Regions from separate parts of the Emergencia sp. genome, predicted to be linked through region 2. Evidence: riboswitches for the same ligand, from Rfam matches in the RefSeq annotation. Region 2 holds a riboswitch; each other region holds the start of a gene.

Region 1 (4,871 bases), on a different contig from region 2:
TGCCCTCTGCGCAAGCTTCTCTGCCGTGTCCGGCGCAATCTTGATCGTTGTCGTTGTCACTTCAGTTTTGTCGTCCATAATTTCTGTTTTCTGCTCTGTTGTAGAAGCCGGATCCTTACTAATATCTGCATTGGTTGTGGCCGATTCAGATGAAGCAGAACCGGTGTTGGTTATCGGATCAACTGGAGCAGGTGGAATATATGGGGGATGATAGGTGCCAATATAAAGCTTGTCATTAGCTACATCTTTTTCAAATACCCAGTTTGCAGCCTGATATCCCTCTGACGCAACGATATATTTTGCGTTCATTTTGTACGCATAGCTGTTATCATCAACAAAACCGGTTGAATCAGCGGAGTATATCCCACCAGAGATGAATTTTGAAACATCTACTGCACATACATCGCCCACAAAGCTGCCATCTGTAACCTCTATGCTTACCTTCGAGATACTTTCTTCTGGATTCTTCTCTGGATTTTTTTCATCCAGTGCCCTTACGCCCTTGATAGTTCCGCCGGAAATATTCACCGAAATCGGCAGCTTGGTTGTATGCTGCGCTACTGCAATGCCGACGCCGGTGCTGGTAGAACCTGAATCATTGCTGTTAGACGTGTACGCGCCCGTAGCAGTAATCACAGGATTGCCTGTAACGTTCAGTTCCCCTGCCCGCAGTTCAACCCCTGTAGCACCTGCAATGGTTCCGCCAGAAATATTCAGCTTGCCATCCTGCGGATTGAAAATACCGCAAGAGCCCCCATTAATCGTTCCGCCATTTACCGTGATGTTCGTATTGTGTTGCTCTCCATTGCCTGCTACACCATACCTTCCTCCTTCAATGGTTCCGCCTTCCACAATTAGAGTCGTCGCACCTACATCCTTGCTATAACCGTTCACAGCAATACCTGCTATGTTACCCGAAATTTTCGTCTGATCGCCCTTGACGGTAATCGTTGGCTGCACAGCATTATTTTGGGGATTTATAAAAATACCGTAACTATTAGAACCGACTGCTTCTAACATCACATTCTCCAAGGTCAGATTGACTCTCTGCTCCGCTACAATTCCCATAGACGGTTCTCCCGACGTGTTTGTGTTGCGTATGGTTCCGTTTTTGATCGTTATATTTTTTGTTTCACCATATTTATTAACATAAATTGTCTTATTACTTGACGTCGAAATTGTCTTACCATTCAGGTCTAATATTATAGACTTATCTATCTCATAATAGTTTATACTTCGTATATTTATTTGATCCTTCAAGAGACGCACAGTATCTCCATCTTTCGCCTTTGTCAAAGCTTGTTTCAGCGTATTATAAGTGGTATTTCCAATCTGCGCGGCTTTATCCGATTCCACTTGGTAATAGCCATCTATCGGTTCTTCGCTGGCCAGATATCCTATTTCCAACATATCATTTCCCGGTTTCACTTTAAATAAGCCACCAGTGCACACCACTGTGCCCGAGTTTTTTATAATCGCACCGTCAACCGTCCCGCCTTTAACATAAAGCGTACCCTTATTGCCTGCAACGATGTCTCCCGTGAAAGTTCCGCTCAATATTGTGAGCTTCGAACTTTTCCAAGTGGTATTGCCGCCGTCAAGCTCAATTGAAGCATCTACTTGTCCTGTCTGTCCTACACTACTGTCCTGAATGGTCAAATAACTGGTGACATTCTTAATAGGGTACCCCCTCCCCAGGGAAAATCCGCTCAAATCCAAAGTGATATTATAATGACTCTTATGATCGATCGTGATTTCTTCATTCACGTCTGCAAGCAAAATGATCTTTGATCCATCTTTTGCAACGCTAAATGCCTCTTGAAGTGTAGAGTACTTTTCCTCTCCAATCTGAGCTACCGCCTCTGCCTGCTCTTCTTCTGCAAATGCAATGCCCGGGATCATAGAGATTACCAGACCCACAGTGAGCAACATTGCTAAAAACTTCTTCATATTATCGTTTTCTCCTCATGCTTTATTTCGGTTCATTAAAAAGAGACAGGCCAACGCCTGTCCCAAATCATAAATATACAATCTGATAGTACATTGGCAACTGGCAGCCATCCTTCTGGAACAGGCCCTATAGCTTTGCGTCCCTGCCTTTCGACAAGTTTGCTCTTTTCAATTTTTCTACCTATAAGTATACTCTCTTTTTCTTTATCCTTCAATCCCGAATCTTTCTATCGGGCCTACTTCTTCCTATGATACCCTGCAATGGCACCTGACGCACCCAGGGCTGTGAATAACAGCACGATATACATGCCCAGAGACGACCGATCGCCCGTATCAGGCAATGCGGAGCCTTTGTCCGGGTCACCGGCGGCACTTTCTGCAGAGGCAGCGGTTTTGCCGCTGTCAATCACATAACGAAGCACCAGTCCATCTGTCTCCCAATCTCCCAATGTAAACGAATCCAGTTTATAGTCGGACCATTTGTAGTCATCGTAGAGCACATAGGAGTCATAACTGCCCATATATTCAAATAGTTTTCCGTCATATTTACAGTTTATAAAATCCTTGGCGTTGATGATATCACCAGCATAGCCCTGTAAAAATTTCTCTTCGTAGTAATCATCGTAGCTGCCCTCGTAAACGGTGCCCAGAAGCTTCAGCTTTCCGTCGGCACGTTCATAATACCTGTGAATAATCTGGAAGTAATCTATGGATGGACACTCACAGGCCAACTCTGCACCTGCAATGAGTAAGCCAGAGTATTCCGAGCTGGTGATATAATCCAGCAGAGGGTCCAGGTTTTCAATCAGATTCTTGACAGCCGCTGCATCTTCAGGTTCCAGTTCTGCCAAAAACTCTTCCATAGTATAACCCTGCTCCTTCAGCAGACGATCAATTAAGTCAGTAAAACTATCAAAGTCGCCGACTTCCGCTTTGATTATTTCCTTAAACATGTCCACAATCTGCTGAAAAATATCGTTTGTGAGAATGATGGAACTGCTGACAACAGAATAATGATTCTCCGGAAGGCCGATAATCTCCACATGAAACTTTGACAAGATGTTGTCTACATCTGTTAGAAATTTTTCCGGATCCTTTTCATAGGTTCCTAAATCTATTTTCCCTTGCACTTCCGCCAGTTCCTTCATGATGGCATCGCTGATCCGATCCTTCGGATAACCCAGCCAAAGACCTAGGGTCTCCCCATCCTCCTTCACTTCTTCAACGGGAATGGTGATATTGATGTTGGTGCCAGGTGCGGTAATCCGCACACTCAAGTCTTTTAAATTCGATATTTCTGTGCAATCTTCATTATCTATGGTGACAAGCGCCATAGCGTTGGGTTCTTTCTTAAGGTCGTCCACAATGTTTGCAGAGGCTGTCATCGTAAAAGACATGACCATCGTGCATACGATAAATAGACATACCAATATCTTTTTGATTTTCATCTTAAAGTTCTCCTATCGCAGTAGTTAGCTCCCCGGCATCATCAATTTGGTTGATTTTTCCTCGCAGCGCTGCGCTGCCGGGGATGCCCTTGAGATACCAGCCCACAAATTTACGCATTTCGCGGACTGCGGCGTATTCGCCCTTTAATTCCATCATATCATAAAAATGACGCAGCATCATTTGTTTTTTTTCGGCAATGTTCGGCGGATTTGGCCTCGGTTCACCTTTCCAGGCAGCCAGAACTTCCTGAAAGATCCATGGATTTCCCAAGGCACCGCGGCCAATCATCACAAAATCACAGCCTGTTTCTTTCATCATGGCCAAGGCGGAATCGCCGTCAGTCACATCTCCATTGCCAATGACAGGAATGCTGACCGCATTTTTTACGGCCGCGATCTGTGTCCAGTCCGCTTTGCCACTGTAATACTGTTCTCTTGTCCTGCCGTGAACAGCAACAGCCGCTGCGCCCGCTTCCTCAATAGCTTTTGCCGTCTCCACGGCATTTATACAAGATTTGTCAAAACCGATGCGTATTTTCGCAGTTACCGGTTTTGTCGTATTGCTGACCATGGCAGAAATCAAGTCATAAACCAGATCCAGCCGTTTCAGCAAGGCTGAGCCTTCCCCGTTCTTTACAATCTTCGGTACAGGGCAGCCCATGTTGATATCTAAGATGGCATTTTCCCGTTCTTCCAAGGCACGGGCTGTAAATGCCATGATTTCCGGTTCGCTGCCGAAGACCTGATAGGCCACCGGTTTCTCTTCTTCGTAGAGAAACAGCAGTTGATCCGTCTTCTTATCGCCGTAATACAGCCCTTTGCCGCTGACCATTTCCGAATAGACCAAAGCCGCTCCCATCTCGCGGCAGATTCTGCGAGTGGGAGCGTCTGTAATTCCTGCTAGTGGAGCCAGAAGAAAAGGATTATCAAGTTCAATATTTCCTATTTTTAAGGCTTTTTTCATTTTATATCTGTTCCTTTTTTTCTTTGCACGGTTTTGTCGGTTTCTTATTTTTCTGGTAGATGATTTCCAGTCCTTCCAGTGTCAACATTTTGTCGACGTGGTCAATACAATCGACGCCATCGTCGATGAGGGTGGAAAGACCGCCAGTGGCAACCACGGTGACCGGTTTGCCCGATTCTGTGAGGGCTTCCAGCTCTTTCTTCATTTTCTTTACGATATAATCTACCATGCCCATGTGTCCGTAAACCAACCCGGACTGCATGCTCTGAATGGTGTTCTTACAGATGGTCTGACCCGGCTCCTCTAATTCTACCTTTGGCAGCTTCGAAGTCTTCTCGAACAGAGCCTCCGATGCAATCTTAAGTCCTGGAGCGATGGATCCGCCTAAGTACTCAGCCTTCTCCGTCACCGCACAGAAGGTCGTTGCCGTTCCAAAGTCGATGATGATCAGAGGGCCGCCGTATTTGTGGTATGCCGCCACGGCATTGACAATTCTGTCAGCGCCTACC
Region 2 (4,871 bases):
GCAAGTCCCTCCGTGGCTGTTTCAAATTGTGGAATCTTTGCAACCGCATCTAACATCTTTTGTTGTGCTTCTTCATTGACAGCAGCCTTAATCTCATCACTAGCTATCTGATATGCAGCATAGGCATCGAGAATATCTTTTTTTTGCGCCTCAGTTGCCTCTTGATTTTCTTCAATAGATGGTAATGCTTCGATTTTTCCATTGACAAAGTCGTCATCAAAATTTTTCGTGGTGCAATATAATTCTACTGTACCTTCCATAGGCTTGTAATTATATTGTCCCTGTGAATTCTTCTCTGGGGTAAAAGTCCATTCATAGCTTCCTGCACCTTCATGAAGCTTCTGACCAGACTTCCATGCAATCGCTCCTGGGGTGTCTCCATCGGATAACTTTATCTCAGGTAAAGCGGTATTGCCCGAGGTCATTTGGTATACACCGGAGGCTATGTTTGGGTTAACCATTGGTTCTGCCTGGCTTATTTTTATCGTAAAAGTATGTTTTTCTGTATAGAAAGGTACTGCTTGCGCTGTCACCTTACTGCTTGAACTTGGTACTAATGTACACGCTTGTACAGTCACTTCACAACCTATTGCTTGTCCTGGGGCATATACATCTGTAAGCTCACATACATTTACATTCATCCCCTGTAAAATAGTTTCGGTCTTACCAATCTGCAGTAACTTCCAAGTATAATAGTATACTTTGTCCCCCATATAGTATGGACCACTGGTCTTGATATCTGGATGCATTGCAGTTACAGTCAATTTAGCCGGCTTCCCATCATATACTTTATCAATTCCTTCACTGTATTCAATCACTGGATCAATAATGCCGTTTACAGCATATAAAGTTTGAGTTGGTTTTTTCTCAGAAATGGTATCTCCTTCGCGTACGGCTTTATTTACGTCCTTTTCTACACTCCATACTTTCTTCGTTTCCCCTTTCACTGGGGGAAATGTATATGCTGTATCTGTTTTCCACGAACCATCACTTTGTTTTATATAATTATATGTGCGCTTATACAAGCGTTCTATATCATCATATGTGTTACTCTTATCATCACTAAAGGATATCGTGACAGGGAAGGTCAATTTGCCTTGTGCAATGGACTTGAGCTTCCCGTGTATATAATCATAATCTTCATTTTTGCAGATTATATCACAATCACTCGCAGTTGAGTCAAATGCTGATTCCGCAACAAAATCAGCATTTTCTGGATTTTTTCTCTCAGGCAAGTACACTGTTTTCAATGCAGAATTTTCGGCAAAGGCACTCGGTCCAATGGTCTGAATGTTCTCAGGAATAATTAGCTTTTCAAAATTACAGTATCTAAAGACGCCACTTGGAATGCTCGTGACATTTACGCATTTTGACAAGTCTACTCCCGAAAATCCTTGTTGTCCAGAAAAAGCCGCTACCTCAATCGTTATCACACTCTCAGGCAGAATCAGTTCCCCAGTAAAGCTGACTTTTGCCGAACTCTGTCTAAAGGCACTATCACCAATGTTTTTTAGGTTAGAAGGAAGTTCCAAACTTCCAGTAAAGCTACAATTATAAAATGCATATTTAGATATTACTTTCACGTTTTTAGGCAGATGTAAAGTCCCATCAAATGCTTTACACTCTCTAAAAGCATTTTCTCCTATCTGGGTTACAGTATCCGGAATACATAAATCTCCAGTTAATTTCTTACAGGAATAAAAGGTATCCTTTCCTATACTTTCTAATGAGGTTGCCTTACTTAAATCCAATGATGCAAAATCATATCCATCATATTTCTTATTGTACCACTTTGAAAACGCACTATCTCCAATCGCAGTAACCTTTTCCCCATTAATTTCTCCTGGTATCTCCAGTCTAATGTTCTGCTTCTGTTCGTCAGTCAGTCCATCCAAATATGTTGTCTTCAGTCCAGTAATCGTCCCATTTGAAAACGCATAATCCCTTGGTTCTGGTGTCGCCTCAACTGAACCGTTGCTCCCTGCCAGCACTCCAATAGCCGATGTATTCAGCACCACCATAAGCGCCAGCACAACTGTTAATAACTTATAAACGTACTTTTTAATTTTAAACATCTCCTAACTTAGTAAATTTAAAATATACCATTACAAATAAAAAAGAAGAACCCGATTCACAAAGTTCTTCCCTTCCATACAAAAAACAGCCCTAATCATAATAACTAGAACCACCTAATTTGTGCAACTGGCTGCCATCCGTAAAGGGAAGACCCTATAGCTTTGTGTCACTGCCTTTCGACAGCTTTACCAAATATTTAATTCTTTCTTCTACAGTATACCCCCCCCCAGGTATTTTGTCAATATCAGTTTCCACCCTATTACGCACTTCTATTCAACCGCTGTTCAAATCTTGGCGCGAAGCAGTATCACGCAAAGACACGGATGGCGAGCCAGGTAACCAGAGGGATCAGGTAAGCTGCCCTTGATACGGTTTTACCTGTCATTTTATCAAAAAAGGCCAAAAGCACCTAAATATCCTGGCCGTTGAGAGGCTGTAATGGTGGCCTGAGCGAAGGATACCACGAAGTTTCAACGGTTACAGCCATCGTCGCAAATAGACTCCCTTTGCAGAAGACAGATTTTTTAGGTGCTTTCGCATTTTTTTGCAGCAATAGGGGTTAAAAGCACAGTCTGCAGAGTGCTTCATTCCGCTGCCAATGAAGCGTTCTGCTCCATCCCTCTCAGTTCCCTTTTGTACTGAAACAGCGTCACGCAAATAACAAGCATTACGATTACGCCGAACAGTCCGATGCCAAAGACAACGAGACCGCTTTTTGCCAAAGTGATCGCAGCTCTCTTGCTGACGGGAATCAACGCTATCACCGTCATAAATACCGTCTGTACACTGCGCAGCTTTTTCAGTCTCTCTGCGTACTGAGATCCCTGACCTTCTGCGATGTTCGCAAGGTTCGTCAGAAGCTGGAAGTGAAAATAGAGGATGATCACGTTGGCGAACACGTCAATCCAATACAAATCTGGTGTCATAGAAAATATGTTCAGCACCCATTCTGCCAGATCTTCTGCCAGCAAAAGCAGGGCAAAGGGTTTCAGCAGTTTTGCCGATGGTTGCATCTCTGCCACTGCGTCCAATGACAGATAGATCAGCAGAAAACCTGCCCAGGCGGGAAAGATATTTATCGTTCCAAGGTTCAAGCTGATGTAGATGAAAATATATCCCCAGCTGATCTTCCCAATGGCACTCAAGTAGTTCATAGCTTCGCCCCCCTCTTGATCCTCAAAGTATCCAGCAGTTTGCCGTCTTGGTAAATTCTAGTTTCAAAACCTTCAAAACTAGCGAGTTCACTATCAGATGAACCCCACAAAAGAAAGTTCAGCCCGTCAAAATTTCCCTCCCAAGGCTGCTCTATATACCGGTAATCATACCCGACACCGTCACTGCTGTTCCCACTGGTCTCCTGTCCAAGATATTCTTCTTTTATGAGATCCGCTGAAATATCGTCAGACATGTGTTTAAGTACAGCTGCCATCATTCCAATCACTTTGACGTTACTTTGCTCCGCTTCACTTCTACAGTCCTGATACTGGCCCCAGACGAACATTCTCTCCATGGAAAATTTCGCAGACCGCTTGGCGCGCACATCAAAAGAATATCCATTCCCCATCATGTCTGCAAAGAAATCCTCCTGATTTTGTGTCTGATTATCCACTGTACGGATGGTCTGCTCTTTGATACGGACGATTCCCGTCTTTCCTTTGCCCTCCGATGTCACAGCGCCCGGCAGTTCCTCAAACCCCCAGTAAATCCCAATGCCTGAAAGAGATTTATATATGTTCATCTTTCCGCTCTGCGTTACCGTCCAGTCGTTATCCTTTTCTATCATCAAAGGGATTGTCAGTACGGGCCGCGTTTCATATCCCTCCTGTCCCTCGATCACTGCCAGAGCCGTATAACAATGCTCATTTTCTTTCTGCAGGTTATATACCGCATAGTCGGAGAACGGAACGTCCTTCAGCCCATGAGAAATAGCAGAAGAAAAATCCATTCCTTTCTCCACCTGTCTATGTAATTCTTCCTGTTGGCCGCTAGGCGTCACAGCCGCCAGATAGCTCGGCAGATTGAACACCTTGCCCTTGACCCAAGTATCAATCGCACCTGCCGGCGTCGTGCATCCGTTCATCCTCGCCTCCGCCATCATCACCTTTGAACGATAATCGGTCAGGTCAGGATAATCCGTCTCGTAGCCGCTCGCCTCACTTCCGGCAAAGATTGACGCCGCCAGCACGATCAAAGCGCAGACCGAAACCAACGCCATCCCACGGGGATATTTCTTGAAGCGGGCAATGGCTTCAATGCGCCTTTTGATGTTTTTTCCGCCATTGGAAATAGAGGTCGTACCCGGAGCCCTGGCATATTTCTCATCCGTCATAGAAAGCAGAATTTTGCCATACGCTCGGCGCTCTTCCCCTTCCAGTTCCTCCAAAACCCTCTGATCGCACAAACTCTCCATGTCGTTTCCGATGCGATGAAAGACATATTGCAGAAACGGATTGCACCAGTGCAGTGCCCGCAGGATACACCAAAATGCATTCTGCAAAGCATCCGCATAGGTCCTGTGCAGAAGCTCATGGAGCAAAATCTTTTCATCAATATCTGCCCCCTCTGGAACTACCAAAAGTGGTCTGAAAAAGCCGCAGACAAATGCAGAAGGAATTCCTTCTGCTGTGACGACTTCACAGCCGCTGAGGGCATATCGCGCGCAAATCTCTTCCACCTTTTTCAGAAGTACCGCCTCTGCCCTCTTGCTGCGCCGCAGAATCCTGCGCAGCCGCACATAGGACAGACCATAGTACAATAATGAAATCAACACCCCCGTCACATATAAGACAAAGAGC
Region 3 (4,871 bases), on a different contig from region 2:
TGGTGCTTCAAGTGTTGCAGTGCGGATTACTTTTCCATTTGCAAGCAAGTTTACTGTGATGGACTCAGGGCGTTTTTTCTCTTGATCATCATTATCTTCCCAAATCTTACTAACAGTAAAGTTTGTTACACCAGGCAGATTCTGAATGGTTCCATCGCCCGCTATGTCACTGACAAGGCCATAAGCTACACTGAATTCCTGATTCTGCGCCTTGACATATCCTTCTGGTGCCTTTGTCTCTGACAATATGTACGTGTGACCTGATGGAATGTTAGTGAAGTTCAGTGTTCCATCCTCATTACTGACAGCATTTTGAACAAAGTTTTCATCGTCCGCGGTCTTTAGCGCAAACTCTACACCCTCCATCGGTTGATTGTTTTCGTCAACTTTCTGAAACTTGGTGCTTGCTGTCATTCCCTTAACCGACGGGATATTAAAATACGCTGTTTTCAAATCACTCTGTTCAATCGGACTGTCATCGCCAGCTTCCTTGATCAGATAAGTCATAGAAGTGATTCCATTGGTTGGGTACCATTTTTCCGACTCAAATCCGGCTTCCAGATTATCTAATCTGATGCGATAACTGAGCTGATAGGTGTACTGCTTATCTTCCTGTACCTTTGGCAGCGCTTTCTTCAAATCCCAGGTAATCGTCTTCGAATTTGAACTATAAGAAAATTCTCCAATCGGATTAGCTTCTCTGCTGAATTCTACAAAGTCGATATGTTCTCCCATCGGATCAGTAAGAACCCATGCCTGCGCTTGCAGCAAAATCATCTCAGAGATCTGTTCAAAAATACTCGTAAGCTGCCCTGCATCCTGTGTCGTATAGGTTGTAAATCCGCATTGGTTAAGCCAAGTGCCCACTGGAGTTTTTACATTAGTCTCCCACCAGCCGCCTTGGGTTTTGTGCAGAGGACATCCTTTCTCAGAGCAATACAGTCCCTCATCGCCAACATAGACAGCATAACGATTGATACCTGCAAAATCCATGCTTTCAATCTGCCCATGAATGTCGTGACTGAGTTTCTGTCCGTTACCGATCATGTGCTTTCCGTCTGGACAAATGACCTCAGTAGACGTTCTGTCTGCTTTACTGCTGATACCGTAGGTCGGTACACCATCTGTCAAAAGAACGATGTTCTTATTGCGGATATCTTTTACTGCATCCTGCGCCAAAAGATTTTTTGCCAACTGCAGGCCTGCTTCAATGTTTGTACCGCCATTTGCAGAAAGTCCGCTGATTGCACCGCACTGTCCGCTGCCCTGCTGTTTAAGATTGCTGGCATCAGTCCACATCTGTTTCGTCGATGCTCCGCTGATGTGTTTATCTTCCCAGCCGCTGAAAGAAACGATGGCAATTTTCCGCTGAGCATTGCTTTTGGCAAATTCATCGATGAATGCCTGCGCTGCTTTTTGTGCCTCCGGAAGGCGGCTTCTGTCGTCCATGCTGCCAGAGGTATCAATGACTAACACAGTTGCAGCATCTTCAGATAACTCAGTAGTTTTGATTTCGTCTTTAGTGATAACTTCTAAGTCAATGTCAAAGACATTCTCCTGGTCAGTACCTTTGATCGTCTTGTTTACCTTTACTTGGCCATCGGCATAGCTTTGCTGGGTAGCGCCTTCTAGCGTTGGTTCACCTGCCCATGTACCGTCAGTATCAACGATCTCGTAGTATGGACCGATCTGAGAACTGCTGTCTTTACTGATCTGAACCTCTCCTCCACCTGCAAAGACCATTGCTGGCATCATTCCCAGAACAATCATGAAACTGAGAAAAATACTGGCTGTCTTCCTTAATTTTTTCATAACTTCCCCATCTTGCGGGAGTTTCCGCTTTTACCGGGCATATGTCCGTGCCCGGACAACTGGCTGCCAACCATGGGGATGGTAAGGCCCTTTAGTTTTCCGTCACCGGCTTTCGCCGGCTTTGGCAAGATTCCTCCTTTTTCATATTTTGTGCAGATTACTTCTGCATCTGACATCAGATATCAAAGCGTACTAGTTCTTTCCGCCACAGCAGATTTCCATTCTGCTTTATATATCTACAGACAGAATATCCTTTTCAGATAATTTTTTCAATACAGTTTGCACAAGCCGGGCTTTACCGCCCTAAACCGGAATTAAATGGATAAAAAAAGTGGAAATGGCGGTATCAAAGATTCCTATTTCCAAATGTCGCCCACAAGGAGCGACGCTCTGCAAGATGCGTTCTTTGATATTTCCTATGAATAAAAAAACAACCTGGTATTTCTACCAGGTTGTCCGTAAGTCAGATATTATGAAAGAAATTCCATCACGACATCTTTGACCAGGTTCCCATCAGCAAGGCCTTTGACCTTACCCATGACGGATCCCATCAGCTTACCCATGTTCTGCTTGCCTCCTTCGATTCCAAGTGAGGCTGCAGTCTCTTTTACAATCTCAAGAACTTTTTCTCTCGATAATTGTTCAGGCAGATAGCGGTTAAGAATTTCAATTTCTTGATTATATGCGTCGACTAGATCTGTTCTTCCAGCTTTTTCAAAATCAGCGAGGGCATCTTTACGCATTTTAACTTGCTTAGATAAAATTGCAATAATGCCTGCATCGTCTAGTTCTTCTCTGTTGTCCACCTCGTACTGCTTGATGGCCGCACGGGTGAGACTGATTGTATTCTTGGCGATTTCGTCGCGGGCTTTCATCGCGTCTTTAAAATCGGCCATAAGTTGTTCTTTCAAAGCCATTTATATCACCTCGATCCTAAATGACTAGTATTTCTTAGCCTTTTTTCTAGCGGCTTCAGACTTTTTCTTTCTTTTTACGCTCGGCTTTTCGTAGTGCTCTCTTTTTCTAAGTTCGCTCATAACGCCGTCTCTAGCGCATGATCTCTTAAATCTCTTCAGAGCGCTTTCCAAACTTTCGTTTTCTCTTACGATAACTTGTGCCATATTCCAATTCACCTCCTGACCAACTTGAAATATTAAGCTGTGAACAGTCTTGTGCCTATAACGGGATTATTATACTATTTTTGAGCGAGATAGGCAAGTCAATTTTTGAAATTCGTTACTTTAACTTTTCAGCAAATAGCGGCGAGTCTGCCCCCTTTGCCCTGAAACGACTGAATCTAAAGCCGATTGCCGATTTGGCGGAATTTACGCTTTCTAGGGTTATGCAAAATGTTTGTTTCACTAATACTTCTAAGTTTTTGCCTTCGTCAGCCTCGATTTGCATAACCCATCTCCTCAATGGTGTTATGCATATTGAGCTTATTTTGCAGCCATTTTAAATGTTGTAAAAAAGAAAAGGAATGATGCCAAACATTCCTTTTCCAGACTCCACCTAAAGCCTATAGAGCGGCTAAGATAGAGGAGACCGTCATTTTGATCGAGTTGTCATTAGCTTCCTGAGTATAATAGCCGATGTGCGGTGTGGCGATAACATTTTTCAGCTGAGCAAGCTGATAATCCCTCGCCGTTGGCGGCTCGCTGTCATATACATCGATGGCGGCGCCAGCCAGATTCCCCGAAATCAACGCTTTATATAAATCTTCTGTGTTGACCAATTCCGCTCTGGCTACATTGATTAAAAGTGCGTCTTTTTTCATCAGCGATAATAATTTTTGATCGATAATCCTTTCATTTTCTTCCGTTACTTTCATATGTAAGGTTACAATATCTGCCTCCATAAAAACTTCTTTCATGGATTTATATTGAATATTGTAATTTTCTTTTAAATAATCGCTTTCATAGATATCACAGGCTATGACTTCAGCTCCCAGTGCTGCAAACTTTTCTGCGGATAAGCGCCCGATGCTCCCGGTGCCGACAACACCGACTGTAGATCCTTTCATTTCCTTACCCATCAAACCGTCGATGCTCCATCTGTCCTCTTTCAATACCCTGTCGGCAGAAGGGATATTTTTTGCCAGCGCTAATGCCATGGCAGTTGCGAATTCCGCAACCGCATTACTTCCGTAGCCGTCAATATTGAGCACTCTGATTCCTTTGCCCTCGGCGTAATCGACATTGACAAAGTTCCACATGCCTGTGCCGATAAATTGAAGTATCTTCAATTTTGGGAGAGCGTCCAGCATTTCCTCAGTAAACTGCATCAACCCGAAAGCGATAACGTCGGCATCACCTGCCCGTTCGATAACTTCTTCCGTTCCTGCAGGTATGCCATTGAAGACTTCTACTTCGCCTATGGCCCTCAACGGATCCAATAGTTCCGGTTTATCTATAAAAATACCTGCATCAATTAGACAAAATTTCAAATTAACACCACCTTACTAAGCTTATGCCGCTTTCTCTTCTACGCTGACTTTATCCTTCCAAATCAGCGAGCCAATAATCAAAGTCAAAATAGATGCTCCCACACCGATGAATGTCGGGTCGCCCAGCGGTACATCGTATCCTACGGTAAAGAATAGAACAGCCGGGATGCCGCCGCCCAGGATAATGGATAAGGTAGCAGCTCTTTTTGACGTCTTATATTTAAAGAACAGGGCAGCTACCAGCACTGGTACCAAAGCAGAACCTACGATGCTGAATACTGCGGTCAGATAGTCAAGTAGACTTGTAATGAACAATGCCACGATAATGCCCAGTATGCCGATAATAATCGTCAGCTTCGGCAGCGCTTTTGAAATCTTTTCTTCAGGCATATCCGGTTTGAACGTTCTTCCGATATCGTACATGATATGGGTCGTCGCCAGAATCAAGAAAGAGTCAAAGGACGACATGACAGCTGCTACCGTTCCTGCTAAACAGATTCCCTTGATGACTGGCGGATAGTACGTAGCAATGAACAATGGCAGCACAGAATCTTTTGCTTCGATTCCCGGCATTAAAACATGGATTGCTCCACCGATGATGAGAATGGAAACG

What was found. A riboswitch is a leader RNA that binds a small molecule or an ion and turns the genes downstream of it on or off. The one in region 2 is predicted to bind cyclic di-GMP.
Region 1: linked by a shared signal. The riboswitch ahead of ACMQ5W_RS08435 (hypothetical protein) and the one ahead of ACMQ5W_RS09770 (leucine-rich repeat protein) in region 2 are both predicted to bind cyclic di-GMP.
Region 3: linked by a shared signal. The riboswitch ahead of ACMQ5W_RS08735 (Cna B-type domain-containing protein) and the one ahead of ACMQ5W_RS09770 (leucine-rich repeat protein) in region 2 are both predicted to bind cyclic di-GMP.

Annotation. Positions count from the first base shown of each region.
Region 1 is NZ_DBFWLQ010000009.1:29,819-34,689, reverse strand. Features, by position in the region: gene ACMQ5W_RS08435 (hypothetical protein) at 1-1,950, opposite strand, end outside; cyclic di-GMP riboswitch class I at 2,043-2,124, opposite strand; gene ACMQ5W_RS08430 (hypothetical protein) at 2,187-3,398, opposite strand; gene dusB (tRNA dihydrouridine synthase DusB) at 3,400-4,362, opposite strand; gene ACMQ5W_RS08420 (type III pantothenate kinase) at 4,364-4,871, opposite strand, start outside.
Region 2 is NZ_DBFWLQ010000011.1:131,712-136,582, forward strand. Features, by position in the region: gene ACMQ5W_RS09770 (leucine-rich repeat protein) at 1-2,075, opposite strand, end outside; cyclic di-GMP riboswitch class I at 2,195-2,276, opposite strand; gene ACMQ5W_RS09775 (hypothetical protein) at 2,661-3,230, opposite strand; gene ACMQ5W_RS09780 (M56 family metallopeptidase) at 3,227-4,871, opposite strand, start outside.
Region 3 is NZ_DBFWLQ010000010.1:58,795-63,665, forward strand. Features, by position in the region: gene ACMQ5W_RS08735 (Cna B-type domain-containing protein) at 1-1,812, opposite strand, end outside; cyclic di-GMP riboswitch class I at 1,864-1,948, opposite strand; gene ACMQ5W_RS08740 (GatB/YqeY domain-containing protein) at 2,283-2,729, opposite strand; gene rpsU (30S ribosomal protein S21) at 2,754-2,933, opposite strand; gene ACMQ5W_RS08750 (hypothetical protein) at 3,049-3,216, opposite strand; gene ACMQ5W_RS08755 (NAD(P)-dependent oxidoreductase) at 3,332-4,258, opposite strand; gene ACMQ5W_RS08760 (sodium:solute symporter family protein) at 4,280-4,871, opposite strand, start outside.